One region of the Ramlibacter agri genome, then DNA from elsewhere that is predicted to be linked to it. Evidence: predicted binding sites of a transcription regulator. Region 1 holds the regulator's gene; each other region holds the start of a gene.
What was found. Region 1 encodes sigma-54, which starts transcription at its own class of promoters, with help from an activator protein. Its sites were predicted from a motif close to TGGCANGNAANCTGCTTT; they were not measured.
Positions count from the first base shown of each region.

Region 2: the regulator sigma-54 is predicted to act here: its motif matches at 2,298-2,315, upstream of HHL11_RS21445 (transglutaminase family protein).
Region 3: the regulator sigma-54 is predicted to act here: its motif matches at 2,314-2,331, upstream of HHL11_RS02260 (ammonium transporter).

Region 1 is NZ_JABBFX010000001.1:25,013-31,545, forward strand. It holds gene HHL11_RS00170 (THUMP domain-containing protein) at 1-777, opposite strand, end outside; gene HHL11_RS00175 (RNA polymerase factor sigma-54) at 774-2,351, opposite strand; gene lptB (LPS export ABC transporter ATP-binding protein) at 2,374-3,168, opposite strand; gene lptA (lipopolysaccharide transport periplasmic protein LptA) at 3,168-3,797, opposite strand; gene HHL11_RS00190 (methyl-accepting chemotaxis protein) at 3,924-5,423, opposite strand; gene HHL11_RS00195 (type 2 periplasmic-binding domain-containing protein) at 5,442-5,840, opposite strand; gene HHL11_RS00200 (hypothetical protein) at 5,856-6,533, opposite strand, start outside.
Region 2 is NZ_JABBFX010000002.1:623,227-629,759, reverse strand. It holds gene HHL11_RS21445 (transglutaminase family protein) at 1-2,285, opposite strand, end outside; gene HHL11_RS21440 (protein kinase domain-containing protein) at 2,534-4,135, shown strand; gene HHL11_RS21435 (serine/threonine-protein kinase) at 4,135-5,079, shown strand; gene HHL11_RS21430 (response regulator) at 5,066-5,950, shown strand; gene HHL11_RS21425 (response regulator) at 5,947-6,309, shown strand; gene HHL11_RS21420 (chemotaxis protein CheA) at 6,323-6,533, shown strand, end outside.
Region 3 is NZ_JABBFX010000001.1:446,610-453,142, forward strand. It holds gene HHL11_RS02250 (RNA recognition motif domain-containing protein) at 1-147, opposite strand, end outside; gene HHL11_RS02255 (RNA recognition motif domain-containing protein) at 397-822, opposite strand; gene HHL11_RS02260 (ammonium transporter) at 1,040-2,242, opposite strand; yybP-ykoY riboswitch at 2,370-2,550, shown strand; gene HHL11_RS02265 (TMEM165/GDT1 family protein) at 2,551-3,108, shown strand; gene metX (homoserine O-succinyltransferase MetX) at 3,221-4,393, shown strand; gene metW (methionine biosynthesis protein MetW) at 4,390-4,974, shown strand; gene denD (D-erythronate dehydrogenase) at 5,168-6,178, shown strand; gene otnI (2-oxo-tetronate isomerase) at 6,181-6,533, shown strand, end outside.

The sequences.
Region 1 (6,533 bases):
GAAGACCGGCGCCGTCGGCGCGCGGCGCGCGGCCTGGGCTTCGGCCTTCAAGGCCTGCCAGTCGGCCGCCTTGTGCGGGCGCAGGCGCTCGAAGCCGAACCGACGCAGCGAACCCGGCGCGATGTTGCAGGCGATCTGCGCCGCTTCGATCGCGATCGTGCCGCTGCCGCAGCAGGGGTCGTACAGCGGCACGGTCGCGTCCCAGCCGCTCGCGGCCAGCATGGCGGCGGCCAGCGTCTCCTTCAGCGGGGCCTCGCCCTTGTCCTCGCGCCAGCCGCGCTTGAACAGCGGCTCGCCGGAGCTGTCGATGTACAGCGTCAGGCTCTCGGCCGCGAGGTGCCCGAACACGCGCACGGCCGGCCGCTGCGTGTCGACGTCGGGCCGCACGCCGCCGCGGTTGCGGAAGCGGTCGGCGACCGCGTCCTTGATGCGCAGCGCGGCGAAATTGAGGCTCTTCAGCGGGCTCTGGTGCGACGTCAGCTCGATCTTGAAGCTCTCGCGCGGCGTGAACCAGTCTTCCCAGGCGACGTTGCTGGCGGCTTCGTAGATGTCCTGTTCGGCGCGATAGGGCCCGTGCCACAGCTGCACCAGCACGCGCTGGGCGAGCCGGCTGTGCAGGTTGAGCTGCATCACCTCGGGCCAGCCGGCCACGAGCTGCACGCCGCCACGGGCCGTGCGCAGGTCGCGCGCGCGCGCGCCGCAGATGCGGGCGACTTCCTCGGCCAGATAGCCTTCCACCCCGCTGGCGCAGGGCAGGAATAAATTGAGAGCGTTCACAGTTCCTTGCGGAGGTTGGCCGGCGCGATGCGCAGCGCCTCGCGATACTTGGCGACGGTGCGGCGCGCGCACTCGATCCCCTGCTCCTTGAGCATCTCGGAGATCTGGCTGTCGGACAGCGGTTTCTTGGCGTTTTCGGCGGCGACGAACTGCTTGATCAGCGCGCGCACCGCGGTGCTGGACGCGTTGCCGCCGGTCTCGGTGCCCAGCGCCGAGCCGAAGAAGTACTTCAGCTCGAAGGTGCCGAAGGGCGTGGACATGTACTTGGCCGTGGTCACGCGCGAGATGGTGGACTCGTGCAGGCCCAGTTCATCGGCGATCTCGCGCAGCACCAGCGGCCGCATGGCGAGTTCGCCGTGCACGAAGAAGTTGTGCTGGCGCTCCACGATGGCGCTGGAGACGCGCAGGATGGTGTCGAAACGCTGCTGGATGTTCTTGATGAACCAGCGCGCCTCCTGCAGCCGCTGCTGCAGCGCCTGGTGGCCTTCGCCGCGGTGCGCCTTGAGCGCGCCGGCATAGACGTCGTGCACGCGCAGGCGCGGCACCACGTCGGGATTCAGCTGCACGCGGAAGCTGGCGCGCGAACTGCGGCCGGCCTTCGTCACCAGCACGTCGGGCACGATGATGTTGCGCTCGACGTCGACGAAGCGGCGCCCCGGCTTGGGCTCCAGCCGCGTGATCAGCGCGATGGCGCCCTTGACCCGGGGCTCGGTCTCGCCGGTCAGCTGCGCCAGGCGCTTGACGTCGCGCCGCGCCAGCAGGTCGATGGGCTGGCTGCACACGCGGATCGCGACCGGGTAGACCTCGTCGTCCGGCGCGTCCTGCTGCAGCGAGCGCAGCTGCAGCATCAGGCATTCGGCCAGGTTGCGCGCGCCCACGCCGGGCGGGTCCAGGCTTTGCAGCAGGCGCAGCGCCACCGTGAAGCGGTGCACCAGCTCTTCCTGCTGCTCGAGGTCTTGCGGCGCCAGGCTGGCGGCCAGGGCCTCCAGCGGCTCTTCCAGGTAGCCATCGTCGTTCAGCGACTCGACCAGGTAGCGCAGCGCCGCCCGGTCTTCCTCGCCCAGGCGCAAGGCCAGCGCCTGGCGATGCAGCCAGGATTGCAGCGACTCGTTGCCGCGCGCGAGCTCGGTGGCGTCGACGTCGTCGTCATCGCCCTGCGACTTGCGGGCCGGCGCCTCGCCGCCCCATTCGCCGTCGTCGGGCACGGTTTCGGTGCTGCCGTCGCCGTCCCAGTTCGGTTCGCTGCTGTCGCCGTCGGAGGCATCGCCGTCACTGTCCGAAGCGGAGCTGGCGCTGCTGTCGGAGGCGGAGCTGCTGCTGTCGTGGCCGTTGGCGGCCTGCGCCACCGGGTCGGATTCGTGTTCGTCGGCGGCCGGCCGCGTGTCGGCCTGGGCGACGCCGAACTCCTCCGGCCCTTCCTCGATGTTCACTTCGAGGAAGGGGTTGTCGTCCAGCATCTGCTGGATTTCCTGGCCGAGTTCCAGCGTGGACAGTTGCAGCAGGCGGATCGACTGTTGCAACTGGGGCGTCAGCGCCAGGTGCTGCGAGACGCGAAGGGAGAGGCCCTGCTTCATGGGTACTGCTTCGAAGCGGCCGTCACATTCGGAAGTGCTCGCCGAGGTACACCCGGCGGACGTCCGCGTTGTTCACGATTTCGGCGGGCGTGCCCTGCGCCAGCACGCGGCCCTCGCTGATGATGTAGGCGTGGTCGCAGATGCCCAGCGTCTCGCGCACGTTGTGGTCGGTGATGAGCACGCCGATGCCGCGCGACTTCAGGAAGCCGATGATGCGCTGGATCTCGATCACGGCGATCGGGTCGATGCCGGCGAAGGGTTCGTCCAGCAGGATGAAGCGCGGCTGCGTGGCCAGCGCGCGGGCGATCTCGACGCGGCGGCGTTCGCCGCCGGACAGCGCCAGCGCCGGCGAATCGCGCAGGTGGTCGACGCGCAGGTCCTGCAGCAGGTCGGTCAGGCGGCGCTCGATCTCGGCCGAGGGCAGCGACTTGCCGTCCGGGCCGCGCTGCAGTTCCAGCACGGCGCGCACGTTGTCCTGCACGTTCAGCTTGCGGAAGATCGACGCTTCCTGCGGCAGGTAGGACAGGCCCAGGCGCGAACGGCGGTGGATCGGCATGTCCTCCACCGGGCGGCCGTCGATGGAGATCTCGCCGCCGTCGGCCCGCACCAGGCCGACGATCATGTAGAACGAGGTGGTCTTGCCGGCGCCGTTGGGGCCCAGCAGGCCCACGACCTCGCCTTTTTCGACGGCCAGCGACACGTCCTGCACCACCTTGCGGCCGCCATAGGACTTGCGCAGGTGGCGCGCCTCCAGGCGGCTGGTTTCGGTCGCGGCCTGCGCGGGCGCTTCGCGCGACGCGAGTTCGGCGTCGCCCATCAACGCTTCTCCCCTCCCAGGGTGCTGCTCTGGCGCAGTTTGGTGGCCGGGGCGGCGGGCGCGGCCGGCGCGGATGCGCCCGGCTTGGGCCCGATGGTCGCGCGCACGCGGCCACCCGGGTTGGACGGGGTCGCCCCGCCGGGGTTGCCGTCCACGTTGAACTGCTCGGTGGTGTTGTTGTAGGTGATGACGGCGCCGGAGGTCTCGTCGCTGAGCTCGGTGCCGCGGTAGCGCCGCATCTCGGCGCGGCCGATGAATTTCACGCGGTCGGCCTTGCCGTCGTATTCGATGGTCTCGCCTTCGCCTTCGATCCACTCGTCGACGCCTTCGCGCTTCTGGCGGAAGAAGGCCCGCTGGCCCGGCGCGGCGGTCACCACGCCGAACTGGTAGCCCTCGGGGTCCTGTTTGACGTTGATCTTGGCCCCGCGAATGATGATGGTGCCCTTGGTCACCACCACGTTGCCGGTGAAGACGCTGGTCTGGTTCAGGTCGTCATAACGCAGCGCATCCGCCTCCACGTTCATGGGCTTGGTGCTGTCGGCCTTTTCCGCGCGGGCGGGAACGGCAGCGAGGGTCGACGCGATGGCCAGGGCCATCAGCAGGGCGCGCAGGACGTGGTTCTTGTTCATAAAGGCACGAAACTTGCTCCGCATTCTATCGGCAAGCCATGCCCCCGGCTCATGACGGGCTTACGGCCGGCGCGGCATGGCGCCACCCCGGAACAATTTCATGGGAAGCCGGCGCCAGGCGGCATCCTAGGCTGCCTGGGCCGCCCCGGGTTGCTCCATCGCAAAAGCGCCCACCGCCTCCACCAGCCGCGCCGATTGCTCGCGCAGCGCGTCGGCGGCCTCGCGGGCGTCGTCCACCAGGGCCGCATTGCGGCGGGTGACGGCGTTCAGCGCGGTCACGGCGCGGTTCACCTGGTCGATCCCGCTGTTCTGCTGCTGGCTGGTGGCGGCGATGTCCGCCATGATGGCCGTGACGTCGCGCACGCTGGCCAGGATCTGCTCCATGGTCTGGCCGGCGTGGCCCACCAGCTCGCTGCCGGCGCGGATCTGCTGCACCGAGTCGTCGATCAGGGCCTTGATCTGCCGCGCCGAACTGGCGCTGCGCTGCGCCAGGCTGCGCACCTCGCTGGCCACCACCGCGAAGCCGCGGCCCTGGTCGCCGGCGCGGGCCGCCTCCACCGCGGCATTCAAGGCCAGGATGTTGGTCTGGAAGGCAATGCCGTCGATGAGGGCGATGATTTCCACGATGTTGCGCGAGGACCGGTCGATGGCGTTCATGCGCTGCACCACCTGCCCCACGACCTCGCCGCCTTTCACCGCGACGTCGGAAGCCGACTTCGCCAGCGCGTTGGCGCGCTGCGCGTTGCCGGCGTTGGCCAGCACGGTCTGGGTGAGCTCGCCCATGGCCAGCGCCGTTGCCTCCAGCGAGCTCGCCTGTTCGGCGGTGCGCGCCGACAGTTCGGCGTTGCCGTCGGCGATCTGGTCGGAAGCCCGCGAGATCAGGTCGGAGCCGGCCCGCACGCGCGTGACGATGGCGATCAGCGAATCGTTCATCTCCCGCAGCGCCGCCTGCAGCTCGCCGATGCCGTCGTAGCGCCGCCCGGGCGCGACGATCTGCGACAGGTCGCCCGAGGCCACGCGCTTGGCGGTGGTCACGGCCCAGGCGACCGGCACCGTGATGCGGGCGACCATCTGCCGCACCATGAAACCCAGCAGCACCAGCGTGAGCGCCGCGATGGTGCCGAGGATGCGGTTCTTCTGGCGGGCGGCCTGGGCGTCCTCGCGCACCAGGCCCGCCAGGTGCTGCTCGCTGTCCTCGGCCAGCTGCTTCAGGGCGGCGTCGGCCTGGTTGATGTCGGCGCGCGCGGCCAGCAGTGTTTCCAGCGTGTTGCGCTGCTGCAGCGCGCTGCTGATCTTCGCCAGCTGCGCCAGCGTCGCTTTCAATTGTGGGCCGGGCGCCGCTTCGTCGACGGCCTGGGCTTCCTGCCGCGCGGCGTCCAGGGCCTTCAGGGCCGGCTGCGACAGCTTGCCGGAGTCGACGGCATCGGTGACGCCGTTGAGGAACTCGCGGTAGCTGGAGATGGCCTGGTTGCTGGCGCGGTAGCGGCCCAGGTCGCGGTTCACGCGCTCCGGCAGGTCGCTCACCGACAGCAGCTGGAACAGCAGCAGGCCTACCAGCGGCGTCACGGCGACGCAGAACTGCACGTACATCCGCTGCTTGATCTTCAACCGGGCGAGTGACCACATGCCGCACCCCCAGCGCGCTCAGTAGTGCGCGATGACTTTCAGGTCCTTGGGCGGCGCCGAGACATAGCCGATGGCGCCGGGATTGGATTTGACGGCCGCCAGCACCTCGGCGTCGCCCGTCTTCACCGTGGGCGCGTTCAGGCCGTCGCGGAAGCCCTTCTTGATCCAGATGGAGCTGTACTTGGCTCCATCCATCTTCAAGGCCTTTTCCAGGAAGTCCCTCTGCAGCGCCGCGTTGTCCAGCGGCACGATGCGCGTGCCGTTGGCCAGCTGCTTGTCGCCCAGGTAGATGTCGCGGATGTCGTCCTCGCCCAGGCCCAGCGAGGGGTTCGCGACCAGGTAGACGTCGGCGGCCGGCGACTGCGCGGCCATCAGGAAGGCCGTCGCGGCGACGGCCAGGAAGCGGATCGGTCTCATGCGCGGCCCTCCTTCCTAGAAGCGCACGGCGAACTGCACGCGGCCGCCGTGGCTGCGCTGCGGGCCGCTGGCGAGTTCCTCGCGGAACTGGTTCAACTCCAGCTTGATCGCGGAGTTCGCATCGAGGTTGTAGCGCAGTCCGAGCACGCCGCCCAGGTAGGACCGGCCGCTGTCCTGCGCGGCGAAGTAGTTGTCCGACTGGTCGAGTGCCGTCTTCTCCCAGCGCGCGTACGGCGTCCAGGGTCCCACGTGGTAGCCGGCCTGCACGAAGCCGGCCCAGCTGCCGTGGGTGCCGGTGCCGCCGGACAGGTCCTTGTCGCGGAAGCGGTAGTACTCGCTGATGATTTCCCAGCGGTCGGTGTCGTACACGGCCAGGCCGCCGAACATGTTCACCTGCGTGGTGCTGGTGGCGATGCCGCTGGTGTCGTAGGCGGACACCTTCTGCGAGAAGGCATGCAGGCCCAGCATCAGGCCGTCGAGGTTGCCGCCGAAGGCGTAGCGGATGTTGCCTCCCACCAGCTTGTTGCCGTTGTCGTCGGCCGCTGCGTTGAGGTCCAGCGTGTTGTCGATGATGCGATCGCCGTTGGCCACGTAGGCGTCGTACAGCAGGCGGCCGCCACCGCTGCGCACGCTGCCGGAGCCGAGCAGGCCGACGCCGTGCGCCGGCAGGATGCCGCCGCGGTCCTCGAAGTC
Region 2 (6,533 bases), on a different contig from region 1:
GCCGGCGTGGCGCCGCCCAGCACGAAGTGGTTGCCGCCACCGGTGCCGGTGTGGCGGCCGTCGGTCATGAACTTCTCGGCGGAGAGCCGGGTTTCGAAGGCGGCGTCGTACAGGAACTCGGTGTGCTGCACCAGCTCGCCCCAGTCGTGCGCCGGGTGGATGTTGACCTCGATGACGCCCGGGTCGGGCGTCACCTGCAGCAGCTTCAGGCGCGCATCGCGCGGCGGCGGGTAGCCTTCCAGCACGATCTGCACGCCCTGGCCTTCGGCCGTCGCTTCCACCGCGGTGAGCAGCTCCAGGTAGTCCTCCAGCTTGGCCAGTGGCGGCATGAAGACGTAGAGCATGCCGCTCTTGCCGCCGTGCTGGCTTTCCGCCTTGGGGCCGTTGGCCCGCTGCGGGTCGCGCGCCTCGACGCACAGCGCGGTGCGGGTGGTCCAGGGCGCCGACTCCTGGCGCTGCGGCATGCGCTCGATGCCGGTGCTGTTCGGGCGGGTGCCGGAAGCGGCGCCGCGGTCCTGGAACTGGCGCGGGGCTTCGCTCGCAGGCGTGGTTGCGAACTGCCCGCGCAGCGCTTCATGCGCAGGCAAGGGCGGCACCGCCGCCATCGGGTCGCGCGGGACCACGAACGGGTAGTCGGCCGGCGTGACCCACGGCAGGCTGTCCAGGGGCAACCGGTAGCCCATGGGCGAATCGCCGGGGAGCAGGTACATGCGGTCGTCGCGGAAGAACCAGGGCCCGGTGGTCCAGGGTGCGCCCCGCAGCGCGGGATTCTCGCGCTCGGCCGGCTGCAGCGGCAGCGCGTAGCCAATCGGGGTGTCGAGCTTCTGCCCGAACACGCGGCGCAGGCGCACGCGCTCCTGTTCGTCGTCCAGCCGCGACTCGAAAGGGTCGACGTTCACCGGCAGCTTGCGCTCGCGCCAGAGGTAGTAGAAGGCGTCCTCGTAGCCGGGCTGCACGTACTTGTCGGTGACGCCCAGCCGGCCGGCCAGCCCGCGGATGAAGCGCTGCGCGTCTTCGGCTTCGTAGCGCGCCGGCACGCGTTCGTCGGCGAACAGCTGCGGGTTCTTCCACACCGGCTGGCCATCGGCACGCCAGCAGATCGACAGGGCCCAGCGCGGGAGCTGCTCGCCCGGGTACCACTTGCCCTGGCCGAAATGCAGGAAGCCGCCGTCGGCGTACTCGGCGCGCAGCTTGTGCACCAGTTCGGTGGCGTAGCCCCGCTTGGTGGGGCCGAGGGCGTCGGTGTTCCATTCCGGGGCGTCGCGGTTTTCCACGGCGACGAAAGTGGGCTCGCCGCCCATGGTCAGGCGCACGTCGCCGGCCTGCAGCTGGCGGTCGACCGCTTCGCCCAGGGCCAGCACCTCGGTCCACTGCTCCTCGGTGTAGGGCTTGGTGACGCGCGGCGACTCGTGGATGCGCGTCACCTGCATGTGGTGGCTGAATTCCACTTCGGCGTCGTCGACCAGGCCCTCGATGGGCGCGGCGCCCGAGGGCTGCGGCGTGCAGGCGAGCGGGATGTGGCCTTCGCCGGCCAGCAGGCCGGAAGTGGGATCCAGGCCAATCCAGCCGGCGCCGGGCAGGTAGACCTCGCACCAGGCGTGCAGGTCGGTGAAATCCACCTCGGTGCCGCTGGGTCCGTCCAGCGCCTTCACGTCCGGCTTCAGCTGGATCAGGTAGCCGGAAACGAAGCGCGCGGCCAAGCCCAGGCGGCGCAGCAGCTGCACCAGCAGCCAGCCCGAGTCGCGGCAGGAGCCGCTGGCCAGCTCCAGCGTCAGCTCCGGCGCCTGCACGCCGGGCTCCATGCGGATCAGGTACTTCACGTCCTGCTGCAGTTGCTGGTTCAGGGCGACCAGGAAGTCGATGGTGGCGCGCGGCCGGCGATCGATCTTCTCCAGGTAGGCCTTCACGCGCGGCGTCAGCGGCTCCGCTGCGAGGTAGGGCGCGAGCTCCTGCGCCACCAGCGGTTCGTACTCGAAAGGGAACTTCTCGGCCTTGGGTTCCAGGAAGAAATCGAACGGGTTGTAGACCGCCATTTCGACCACCAGGTCCACGGTCACCTTGAACTCGGTGGTCTTTTCGGGAAACACCAGCCGCGCCTGGAAGTTGGCGAACGGGTCCTGCTGCCAGTTGATGAAGTGCCTGGCGGGCTCCACGCGCAGCGAATACGAGACGACCTTGCTGCGGCAGTGCGGGGCCGGGCGCAGGCGCACCACCTGCGGGCCCAGGGCCACCGGCCGGTCGTACTTGTAGTGCGTGACGTGGTTCAGGGCGGCGTGGATGGACATGGCCGGACCATCGTAGCAATTGGCAAGCCAGGGCTGGTGTGACTGCAGATGTTGCAAGCCTCCGCGGACCGGGGTCGCTTGGGCGCTACACCCCCGTCAGCTAGCGCACCGTTCGGGCGTCCAGCCGCGCCTCTGGTCCCGCATGGTGTTGCTTGTATGCTGCTCGGCCTTTAGGGTAAGGGCTTACGTGAAAAAGTTTGCGTTGAGTTGCTTGTAACCATTTGCGTCTTCCGGTAGCCTGTAACCAAATGCGACAACCCGTAGAAGCACGCCCCTCAGCCGAAGCGCCCATGGCGCCGCCGCGGCTCGGCGACTTCCAGCCGTCGACGGAACTCGCCATGGACACGTCGGCCGAAGGCCTGGTCGTGGCGACTTTCCTGTATGCCCGGATGCACCAGTTCAGCGCCGTCTGCCAGGCCCTGAATGCCGAAGATGCAGCTGCGTTCGTCACCGAAGTCCGCCGGATGCTGACCGATGCCGTCACCAAGCTCGGTGGCGAGGTCGCCCAGCGCCGCCCCGATTCCATCCTCGCCGTCTTCAGCAACAAGCCCGACGACAAGAAACCCAACCATGCCCAGCGCGGCCTGCACGCCGCGATCCTGGCGGTGCACGAGGCCGTCCAGCTGGCCCAGGGCATGGCCTCGCGGCCCCAGTTCTCCCATGTGCCGGTGCCAACCCTGGCGGTCGGCGTGCACCTGGGCGCCGCCGAAGTCTCCCGCCGCAAGAAGGAAAGCGGCATGGTGCAGGCCTTCGGCGAGGCGGTGGAAGTCGCCCGCCTGCTGGAGGTGACCGCCACCGACCTGGGCTGGAGCGTCGCCACCTCGTCCGGCACCCGGCTGGCCGCTGCGGGTCGCGCCGAGGGCGGCCGCATCGGCTCGGTCGCGCTGCCGGACGACAGCTTCATCGACGTGGTGGAAATCACCGGCCTGGTGCCCCGCAAGGGCTCGCAGACGCCGCCTCGGGTCTTCGACATGCTGCGCGAATCGCTCGCCGCCAACCACCAGACGCGCAAGCGCGCCGCCGCCGCGCCTGCCCCGGGCACCGGCCCGGGCGGCCACTTCCTGATCGAGGGCTACCGCGTCCTGCGCAAGATCGGCGAGGGCGGCATGGCCTCCATCTTCCTCGCGCAGGCCGCCGATGGCGGCCCGCCGCAGGTGCTGAAGGTGATGCGCCTGGACCGCGCGGTGGAAGCCGACGGCCTGCAGCGCTTCATCCAGGAATTCGCGCTGCTCGCGCAGGTGCACCACCCGAACGTGGCGCGCATCTTCAAGCAGGACTTCTCCATCGCGCATGCCTACATCGCGATGGAGTATTTCCCTTTGGGCGACCTGCGCCAGCGCATGAAGGCCGGCCCCATCCCGCCGGCCACCGCGCTGCAGTACATCAAGCAGACGGCGGCCGGACTGGACGCCATCCACCAGGTGGGCATCGTCCACCGCGACCTCAAGCCGGACAACCTCATGCTGCGCCAGGACGGCACGCTGGCCCTCGCCGATTTCGGCGTGGCCAAGCAGGTGTCCATGAAGATCACCGATACGGGAGACGGCGACATCGTCGGCACGCCTTACTACTTGAGCCCGGAGCAGGCCCTCGGCCAACCGGTCGACGCCCGCTGCGACATGTACAGCCTGGGCGTGCTCGCTTACGAGCTGCTCACCGGCCGCAAGCCCTACCACGCGAGTTCCGCGCAGGAGCTGCTGCATCAGCACATCTCCGCGCCGGTGCCGATGCTGCCCGCGGACCACGCGCACCTGCAGCACGTGCTGGAGGGCCTGATGGCCAAGGACCGCAACCAGCGCTACCCGGACGCCGGCACCCTGCTGGCCGACCTGGCGCAGATGGGATTGTGATGCACGGCAGTCCTTCCAGTTTCGCAGCGCTCGAGTCCGGCCAGGACTGGGGCCTGGCCTCCGCGCCGCAGGGCAGCGGCACCGAGCTCACCGGCCTGGGCGGCAGCGTGCTGCTGTCCCTGGCCGGCTACCGCCTGCTGCGCCGCATCGGCGAAGGCCGCCGCTCCGTCGTCTGGCTGGCCCAGGACGAGCAGAGCAAGTCCGAAGTCGCGCTGAAGGTGGGCGAGCGCGCGCTGGCCGCTTCCTTCGCCCGCGAGTACGACGTCGCGCGCCAGCTCTCGCATCCCAACATCGTGCAGGTCATCGAGCACGGCTGCGCCGGCAACGTGGCTTTCCTCGCCATGGAGCACGTTGCGGGCGGTTCGCTCGCCGCCTGCACCGGCCAGGTGCTGGAACCTGCGCTGGCGGTGCACGTGGCCTGCGAGGCCGCGAGCGCCGTGGCGCAACTGCACGCCGCGGGTCTGGTGCACCGCGACGTCAAGCCCGCCAACTTCCTGCTGCGCGGCGAAGAGGCGCTGGTGCTGGCCGATTTCGGCCTGGCCAGCGCCATCGACGCGCAGCACGCCGCCCGCCCCGGCGCGCTGTACGGCACGCCGCGCTACGTGGCCCCGGAGCAGCTGCAGAGTGCGCCGGCGCGGCCGGCCGCGGACGTCTACAGCCTCGGCGTGATGTTGTACGAAATGCTCTGCGGCAAGGCGCCCTTCACCGGCGCGACGCTGGTCGAGGTGCTGGCCCAGCACCTGGTGGCGGCGCCGCCCGCGCTGCCCGAGCGCCTGGCCTGGCTGCAGCCGCTGGTCGACGCGATGCTCGCCAAGGATCCGGCGTGCCGCCTGCCCGATGCGGGCGCGGTGCTGCAGGCCCTTGGCGCCCTCGGATTCCCGGATTCCCCCCGACCGGCCGCAGCCGGAATGAGATCGGCAAGAGGTTCCCTTGACGCTCAATGAACAGTACCTGGTCGACGTGATCGGCTTCAACGCCGTGGAGCGTTCGATGCTTGCCAGCATCTTCGCGCTGGCAGCGCGGCGCGACCCCGGATTCGTGCAGTACGACCCTGCCACCACCGCCAGCGGCTCCGCCGACATCTACCTGGTCGATGCCGACAACGCCGAGGCGCTCAACGAGTTCCGCATGCTGTCCAAGCGGGCCAACCTGCCGGCCGTGCTGGTCGGCGCGGCGCCGGACGACCTGGGCTTCCCGGTGCTGGCGCGGCCGCTGCAGTGGGCGCGCCTGCTGCAAGCGCTGGAAGAAGTGGTGACCACCACCGGCAGCGGCGCGAGGCGCAAGGACGACGAGGGCACGTTGCCGCTCGGCCTGAGCGTGCCGGGCCTGGCCCGCACGAACACCAACTCCGGCCACTCACGCCCGATGGTGGACCCCGCCGAAGCCGCCGCGGCGAAGAAGCGCGCGCTGGGCGACACCGTGCTGGTCGTCGACGACAACGCCACCGTGCGCATGTTCATGAAGGCGAAACTCGCGCCCTTCAACTTCGAGGTCGACTTCGCCGAGACCGGCGAGGAGGCCGTGGGCCTGACCGGCACGCGCGAATACGCCTGCGTGTTCCTGGACGTGGTGCTGCCCGGCATCGACGGCTACCAGGTCTGCAAGCTGATCAAGGCCAACAAGCAGGCGATCAAGAAGACCGCGGTGGTGATGCTCACCAGCCGCAGCTCGCCGTTCGACAAGCTGCGCGGCTCGCTGGCGGGCTGCGACGAATACCTGACCAAGCCTCTCGACGAGGACCGGCTGCTGGAAGTCATCGCGAAGTTCCTGCCTTCCAGCCGCAAGCGCGACAAATCCCGGAGCAAACAACAATGAGCAAATCGATTCTCGTCGTGGACGACACGCGCTCCATGCGCGCGATGGTCGCCGCCGTGCTGGAGGGCGCGGGCTACGAAGTGGCGCAGGCCGGCGACGGCGTGGAGGCGCTGGAGCTGGCGCGCGCGCGCGTGTTCGACCTGGTCGTCACCGACCACAACATGCCGCGCATGGACGGCGTGACCCTGGTGCGCGAACTGCGCGCGCTGCCGAACTACGACCCCGTGGCGCTGATCGTGCTGTCCACCGAGGCGGGCCCGGAGCTGAAGCAGAAGGGCCGCGAAGCCGGCGCCACCGGCTGGATGGCCAAGCCCTTCGACCCGCAGCGCATGCTGGACATCGTCAGCAAGTTCATCTGAGCCCGAGACTGCCATGTACCAGCCCACCAATGCATTCGGCGACCCCGGCGCCTTCCGCACCATCTTCTTCGAGGAGGCGCTGGAGCACTTGGCGAACGTGGAAGGCATCCTGCTGCGCATGGACACCGATGCGCCGCATCCGGACGACCTGAACGGAATCTTCCGGGCCGTGCACTCGATCAAGGGCAGTGCGGCGATGCTGGGATACGCCGACATGGCGGGCC
Region 3 (6,533 bases), 420 kb from region 1:
GACGAAGCCGAAGCCCTTGGAGCGGCCGGTTTCGCGCTCCATCATGACCTTGGCACTCGTGACCTGGCCGAACTGGCTGAACGTCTGTTCGAGATCGCTGTCGCGTACTTGGTAGGGCAGGTTGCCTACGTACAGTTTGTTGCCCATCAACGGGACTCCTGGTAAGACATAACGGACTTGTTCGCGATGGAGTCCCGAAAACGCATTCGACCTACGGAAGCGAAAGGCAACTTTTCACCGCAACCCGCGTGTAAAGCTTGATCACGCTGGGCCATTATTAAGCAGATCACCACATGGCACGCAAGAGGCGAAGCGCGCGGTGCTGCGAAAAAACAAAAGGGCCCTGAGGCCCTTTGTTTGCATTTTCCGGGAAATTCGTTCGAATTTCCGGAGCAATCAGTAGCGGTCGCGGCCGCCACCACCGTAGCCGCCGCCGCCGCCGCCGCCGTCGCCACGGCCACCGCCGTAACCACCGCCGCCGCCTTCACGCCGGCCACCACCGTAGCCGCCGCCGCCGCCGAAACCACCACCACCACCGCCGCCGCCGGCGCCACCGAAGCCGCGGGGACGCTGCTCCATCGGGCGGGCTTCGTTGACCACCAGCGCACGGCCGCTGTGCATCTGGCCGCTCATGCCCTGGATGGCGGCTTGCGCCTCAGCGGGGCTGCCCATTTCGACAAAGCCGAAACCCTTGGAACGACCGGTGTCGCGCTCCATCATGACACGGGCGCTGGTGACGGTACCGAACTGGCTGAAAGCCTGCTCGAGGTCGCTATCGCGGAAAGAGTAGGGAAGGTTCCCCACGTAAAGTTTGTTGCCCATTACGGGACTCCTGGATCAAGAAACGCGGAAAGCGATGGAGTCCGCAAGACGCAATCAACGAACCACGCGAGACCGACAAACACCGCAAACAATGGTACGCACCTGCGCACCACTACCCTGGATTATGCGACGAGAACGCAAATCGTTGCACTAGGGCTGCCCCGGATGCTTCATTCGGATGAGGCATTTAGGCGTCCGCGCCACTGTCTGGGCCCCGTCACCAGCTCGCTTCGCGTTCCGGCGTGGCCCCGATCCGGTGGATCGACAGGTCCGCGCCCTGGAATTCCTGCTCCGGCGACAGCCGCAGGCCCAGCACCTTTTTCAGGGTGCCGTAGACGATGAAGCCGCCCACCAGCGCCCAGGCCACGCCCAGCAGGCTGCCGAATACCTGGGCCAGGAAGGACACGCCGCCCAGCCCGCCCAGCGCCTTGCTGCCGAAAATGCCCGCCGCCAGGCCGCCCCAGAGGCCGCACAGGCCATGGAGGGGCCAGACGCCCAGGACGTCGTCGATCTTCCAGCGGTTCTGGGTCAGCGTGAACATGACGACGAAGATGGCGCCGGCGGCGCCCCCCGTGATGAACGCCCCCACCGGGTGCATCAGGTCGCTGCCCGCGCACACGGCCACCAGGCCGGCCAGCGGCCCGTTGTGGACGAAGCCGGGGTCGTTGCGGCCCAGGGCCAGCGCCGCCAGGGTGCCCCCCACCATGGCCATCAGCGAATTCACGGCCACCAGGCCGGAAACCTTGTCGATGGACTGCGCGCTCATGACGTTGAAGCCGAACCAGCCCACGGTGAGGATCCAGGCGCCCAGCGCCAGGAAGGGGATGTTGGACGGCGGGTGGGCCGACATCGCGCCGTCCTTGCGGTAGCGGTTGCTGCGCGCGCCCAGCAGCAGCACGGCGGGCAGCGCCAGCCAGCCGCCGACGGCGTGGACCACGATGGAGCCGGCGAAGTCGTGGAATTCGGCGCCGGTCACGGACCGGATCCAGGCCTGGATGCCGAAGCGCTGGTTCCAGGCCACGCCCTCGAACAACGGATAGACCACGCCGACGATGACGGCCGTGGCGATCAGCTGCGGGCCGAAGCGGGCGCGTTCCGCAATCCCGCCCGAAATGATCGCCGGGATGGCCGCGGCGAAGGTCAGCAGGAAGAAGAAGCGCACCAGCCCGAAGCCGTGCTGCGCGACTAGCTGGTCGGCGCTGACCAGGAAGCTGGTGCCATAGGCCACCGCGTAGCCGACCAGGAAGTAGGCGACGGTGGAAACCGAGAGGTCGCTGAGGATCTTGACCAGGGCGTTGACCTGGTTCTTCTTGCGGACGGTACCGAGTTCGAGAAAGGCGAAACCGGAGTGCATCGCCAGGACCAGGATGGCGCCCAGCAGGATGAACAGGACGTCCGAGCCCTGTTTTAGTGCTTCCATAAAACCTCTTTGGATGGAAATGCTGTGTTTTGGTGCGTTCTTGGCCGTTGGTCGGCTTCTTGCACCAATGGCAAGCAATAAGTGCGCCAGAAGTGTGCAGGCTTCCGCTCAGCTTCGGGTTAGAATGCGGGCTGTCATTGGGGAGTAGCCTCCGTCCTTCTGCGACGGCCCTGCGTCAACAGACTTGGAACCCCGGTTCCATGGCGCAGGCGGACCTTTCGGTTTGGCGAGACCTTTGGCTGCGCAGCCTCCGTTTCAGGCCGGGGAAGCTGTGCGGTCATTGCGTGCTCGAACCGGCCGGAGTTCCCATGGAAGCCTTCCTCGTCTCCACCGGTATCGTCGCCCTCGCCGAAATGGGCGACAAGACGCAGCTGCTGTCGCTGGTTCTCGCCACCAAGTTCCGCCGTCCCTGGCCCATCGTTGCGGGCATCTTCGTTTCGACGCTCGTCAACCACGGCCTGGCCGGCGCGGTCGGCGCCTGGGTCACCCAGATGCTGGGCCCGGACATGCTGCGCTGGGTGCTGGGCGGCTCCTTCATCGCCATGGCGATCTGGATGCTGATCCCCGACAAGCTGGACGAAGACGAAGCCGAGACCAAGCCGCGCTTCGGCGTGTTCGGCGCGACCGTCATCGCCTTCTTCCTGGCCGAGATGGGCGACAAGACGCAGGTGGCCACCGTCATGCTGGCCGCGCGCTTCGACGCCTGGGCCAGCGTGGTCGCCGGCACGACGCTGGGCATGATGCTGGCCAACGTGCCGGTCGTGTTCTTCGGCGAGGCCATCACCCGCAAGGTGCCCATCAAGGTGGTGCACTCCATCGGGGCAGTGGTGTTCCTCGTGCTGGGCGTGTTGGCGCTCATTCACTAGCCGCTATACTGTTTCCACAGCGCCGATTTGCCTCGCTTGCGGGCGCTCAATAAATGCCGCTAAAGTCCGCCCGAACCCGGGCCGCTTCAGCGGCGCCGGGTTTTTCTTTTCCATGACGCTCATCGCCCATCCCCAGGCCATGCAGTTCGACGCGCCGCTCCCGCTGCAAAGCGGCGCGCAGATCCGCGGCTACTCGCTGGCCTACGAGACCTACGGCACGCTCAATGCCGACCGCAGCAACGCGGTCCTGATCTGCCATGCCCTGAACGCCTCGCACCACGTGGCCGGCGTGTACCCCGGGCAGGAGCGCAGCGAAGGCTGGTGGGACACCATGATCGGCCCCGGCAAGCCGGTGGACACCGACCGCTTCTTCGTCATCGGCGTCAACAACCTCGGCTCCTGCTTCGGCAGCACCGGGCCCATGCACGTGAACCCGGACACCGGCCGCGTCTACGGCGCCGACTTCCCGGTGGTCACGGTGGAAGACTGGGTGAACGCGCAGGCGCGCCTGCTCGATGGCCTGGGCATCGAGCAGCTGGCCGCCGTGATGGGCGGCAGCCTGGGCGGCATGCAGGCGCTGTCCTGGACCCTGCAGTACCCGCAGCGCTTGCGGCATGCGGTGGTGGTGGCGAGCGCGCCCAACCTCACGGCGGAGAACATCGCCTTCAACGAGGTGGCGCGGCGCGCCATCGTCACCGACCCCGATTTCCACGGCGGCAACTTCTACGAGCACGGCGTGGTGCCCAAGCGCGGCCTGCGCATCGCGCGCATGGTGGGCCACATCACCTACCTGTCGGACGACGTGATGAACGAGAAGTTCGGCCGGCAACTCCGCAACGGCCTGCTCGCGTACACGACGCAGGACATCGAGTTCCAGATCGAGAGCTACCTGCGCTACCAGGGCGACAAGTTCAGCGACTACTTCGACGCCAACACCTACCTGTTGATCACGCGCGCGCTGGACTACTTCGACCCGGCGATCCGCACCGAAGGCAACCTGACCAAAGCGCTGGCCGCCGCGCGCGCCAAGTTCCTGCTGGTGAGCTTCACTACGGACTGGCGCTTCTCGCCGGGGCGCAGCCGCGAGATGGTCAAGGCGCTGCTGGACAACCACCGCGACGTCAGCTACGCCGAGATCGACGCGCCGCACGGCCACGACGCCTTCCTGCTGGAGGACCCGCAGTACCTGGCGGTGGTGCGGGCCTACTTCGAGCGCATCGCCAGCGAGCCGGCGATGACCGACGCGCCGGTGGTGCGCGACCTGCCCGCGGGAGCCGTCCTGTGACCGATCGCGCCACCCTCAAGATCATTGCGGACCTGGTGCCGCAGGGCTCGCGCGTGCTGGACCTGGGCTGCGGCGACGGCGCCCTGCTCGACTTCCTGCAGCGGGAGCGTGGCTGCAGCGGCTACGGCATCGAGATCGCCGACGAGAACGTGCTGGCCTGCGTCAAGCGCGGCGTCAACGTGATCCAGCTGAACCTGGACCAGGGCCTGAAGATCTTCGAGGACGACAGCTTCGACGTCATCCTGCAGATCGACACGCTGCAGCACCTGCGCAATGCCGAGACCATGCTGCGCGAGACGGCGCGCGTGGGCAAGCTGGGCATCGTCGCCTTCCCCAACTTCGCGCACTGGCCCAACCGGCTGTCGATCGTCCGCGGCCGCATGCCGGTGACCAAGCGCCTGCCCTACCAGTGGTACGACACGCCCAACATCCGGGTCGGCACCTTCAAGGACTTCGAGGTGCTGGCGACGCGCAACCGGCTGTCCATCCTCGATGCCTTCGGGCTGCAGGACGGCGAGGTGCGGCGCGTACTGCCCAACCTCACGGCGAGCACGGCGGTGTTCAAGTTCGAGCGGGGCTAAGGCGGAAGGCGGACTTCCGGACGCAGAAGACGGAGGCGGACTTCCGGACGCAGAAGACGGAGGCGGACTTCCGGACGCAAAGGACGCGAAAGCACGCAAAGGTCGCAAAAGAAATCCAGATGAATTTTTTGCGGCCTCTGCGCAACCTTTGCGTCCTTTGCGTCCGGAAGTTCTCTCGCGCTATCCTGCGCGCATGAACATCCTCATCACCGGGGGCGCCGGCTTTCTGGGCGCCCGGCTGGCGCGGGCGCTGCTCGCGGCGGGCAAGCTGTCGCTGCGGGGCGCGCCGGCTCGCGCGATCGAAAGCATTACGCTGGCCGACCTCGGCCCGGCGCCGGCCGATCTCGCGGCCGACCCGCGCGTGCGTTCCGTGCGGGGCGACCTGCTGGAGCTGGTGCAGCGGCGCGACCTGCCGGCCGCGGGCACGGACCTGGTGTTCCACCTGGCCGCCGCGGTCAGCGCCGAATGCGAGGCCAATTTCGACCTCGGCATGCGCAGCAACCTCGACACCACGCGCGCGCTGCTGGAAGCCTGCCGCGCGCTGGGCAGCAAGCCGTTGTTCGTCTACACGAGCTCGCTGGCCGTGTTCGGCCAGCAGCCGGGCGGCAAGCCGATGGGCCGCGTGGGCGACGACAGCCTGCCGACGCCGCAAGGCAGCTACGGCATCCAGAAGTTCATCGGCGAGCAACTGGTGGCCGACTTCGCGCGCAAGGGCTTCCTCGTGGGCCGCAGCGTGCGGCCGATGACGGTGAGCGTGCGTCCGGGCCGGCCCAACGGCGCGGCCTCCGGCTTCTTCAGCGGCATGATCCGCGAGCCGCTGGCCGGCGTGCAGGCGCGCGTGCCGGTCGGGCCCGAAACCGTGGTGGCGATCGCCTCGCCCACCCGCACCGTCGAAGGCTTCATCCGCGCCGCCGAGGCCAGCGACGCCGACTGGGGGCCGCTCACCGCGATCAACCTGCCCTCGCTGACAACGACCGTCGGCGAAATGGCCGCCGCACTCGAACGTGCCGGCGGTCCCGCCGCGCGTGCGCTGCTCGATTGGACGCCCGATCCCGCCGTCGAACGCCTCGTGCGCAGCTGGCCGGGAGAAATCACCTGGGACCGCGCCCGCGTGCTGGGCCTGCGGGCCGATGCCGATTTCGATGCGGTCGTGCGCCAGTACATCGCCGAGAACCCCGAAGCCGTGCGTCTCACGGTCCGCTGACCATGCCGAAATTCGCCGCCAACCTGTCGATGCTCTATCCGGAGCATGCCTTCCTCGACCGCTTTGCCGCCGCCGCCCGCGACGGCTTCCGCGCGGTCGAATTCCTGTTTCCGTACGAGCACGAGCCGCGCGAACTGGCGGCTCGCCTGCAGGACCACGGCCTGCAGCAAGTGCTGTTCAATGCGCCGCCCGGCGACTGGAACGGCGGCGAGCGCGGCCTTGCCTGCCTGGCCGGGCGCGAGGCGGAGTTCCGCGCCGGCATCGCCGACGCGCTTCGCTACGCGCAGGCGCTCGCCTGCCCGCGCGTGCACGTCATGGCGGGCCTGGTGCCGGACGGCCAGGAGCGCGCCGCGCT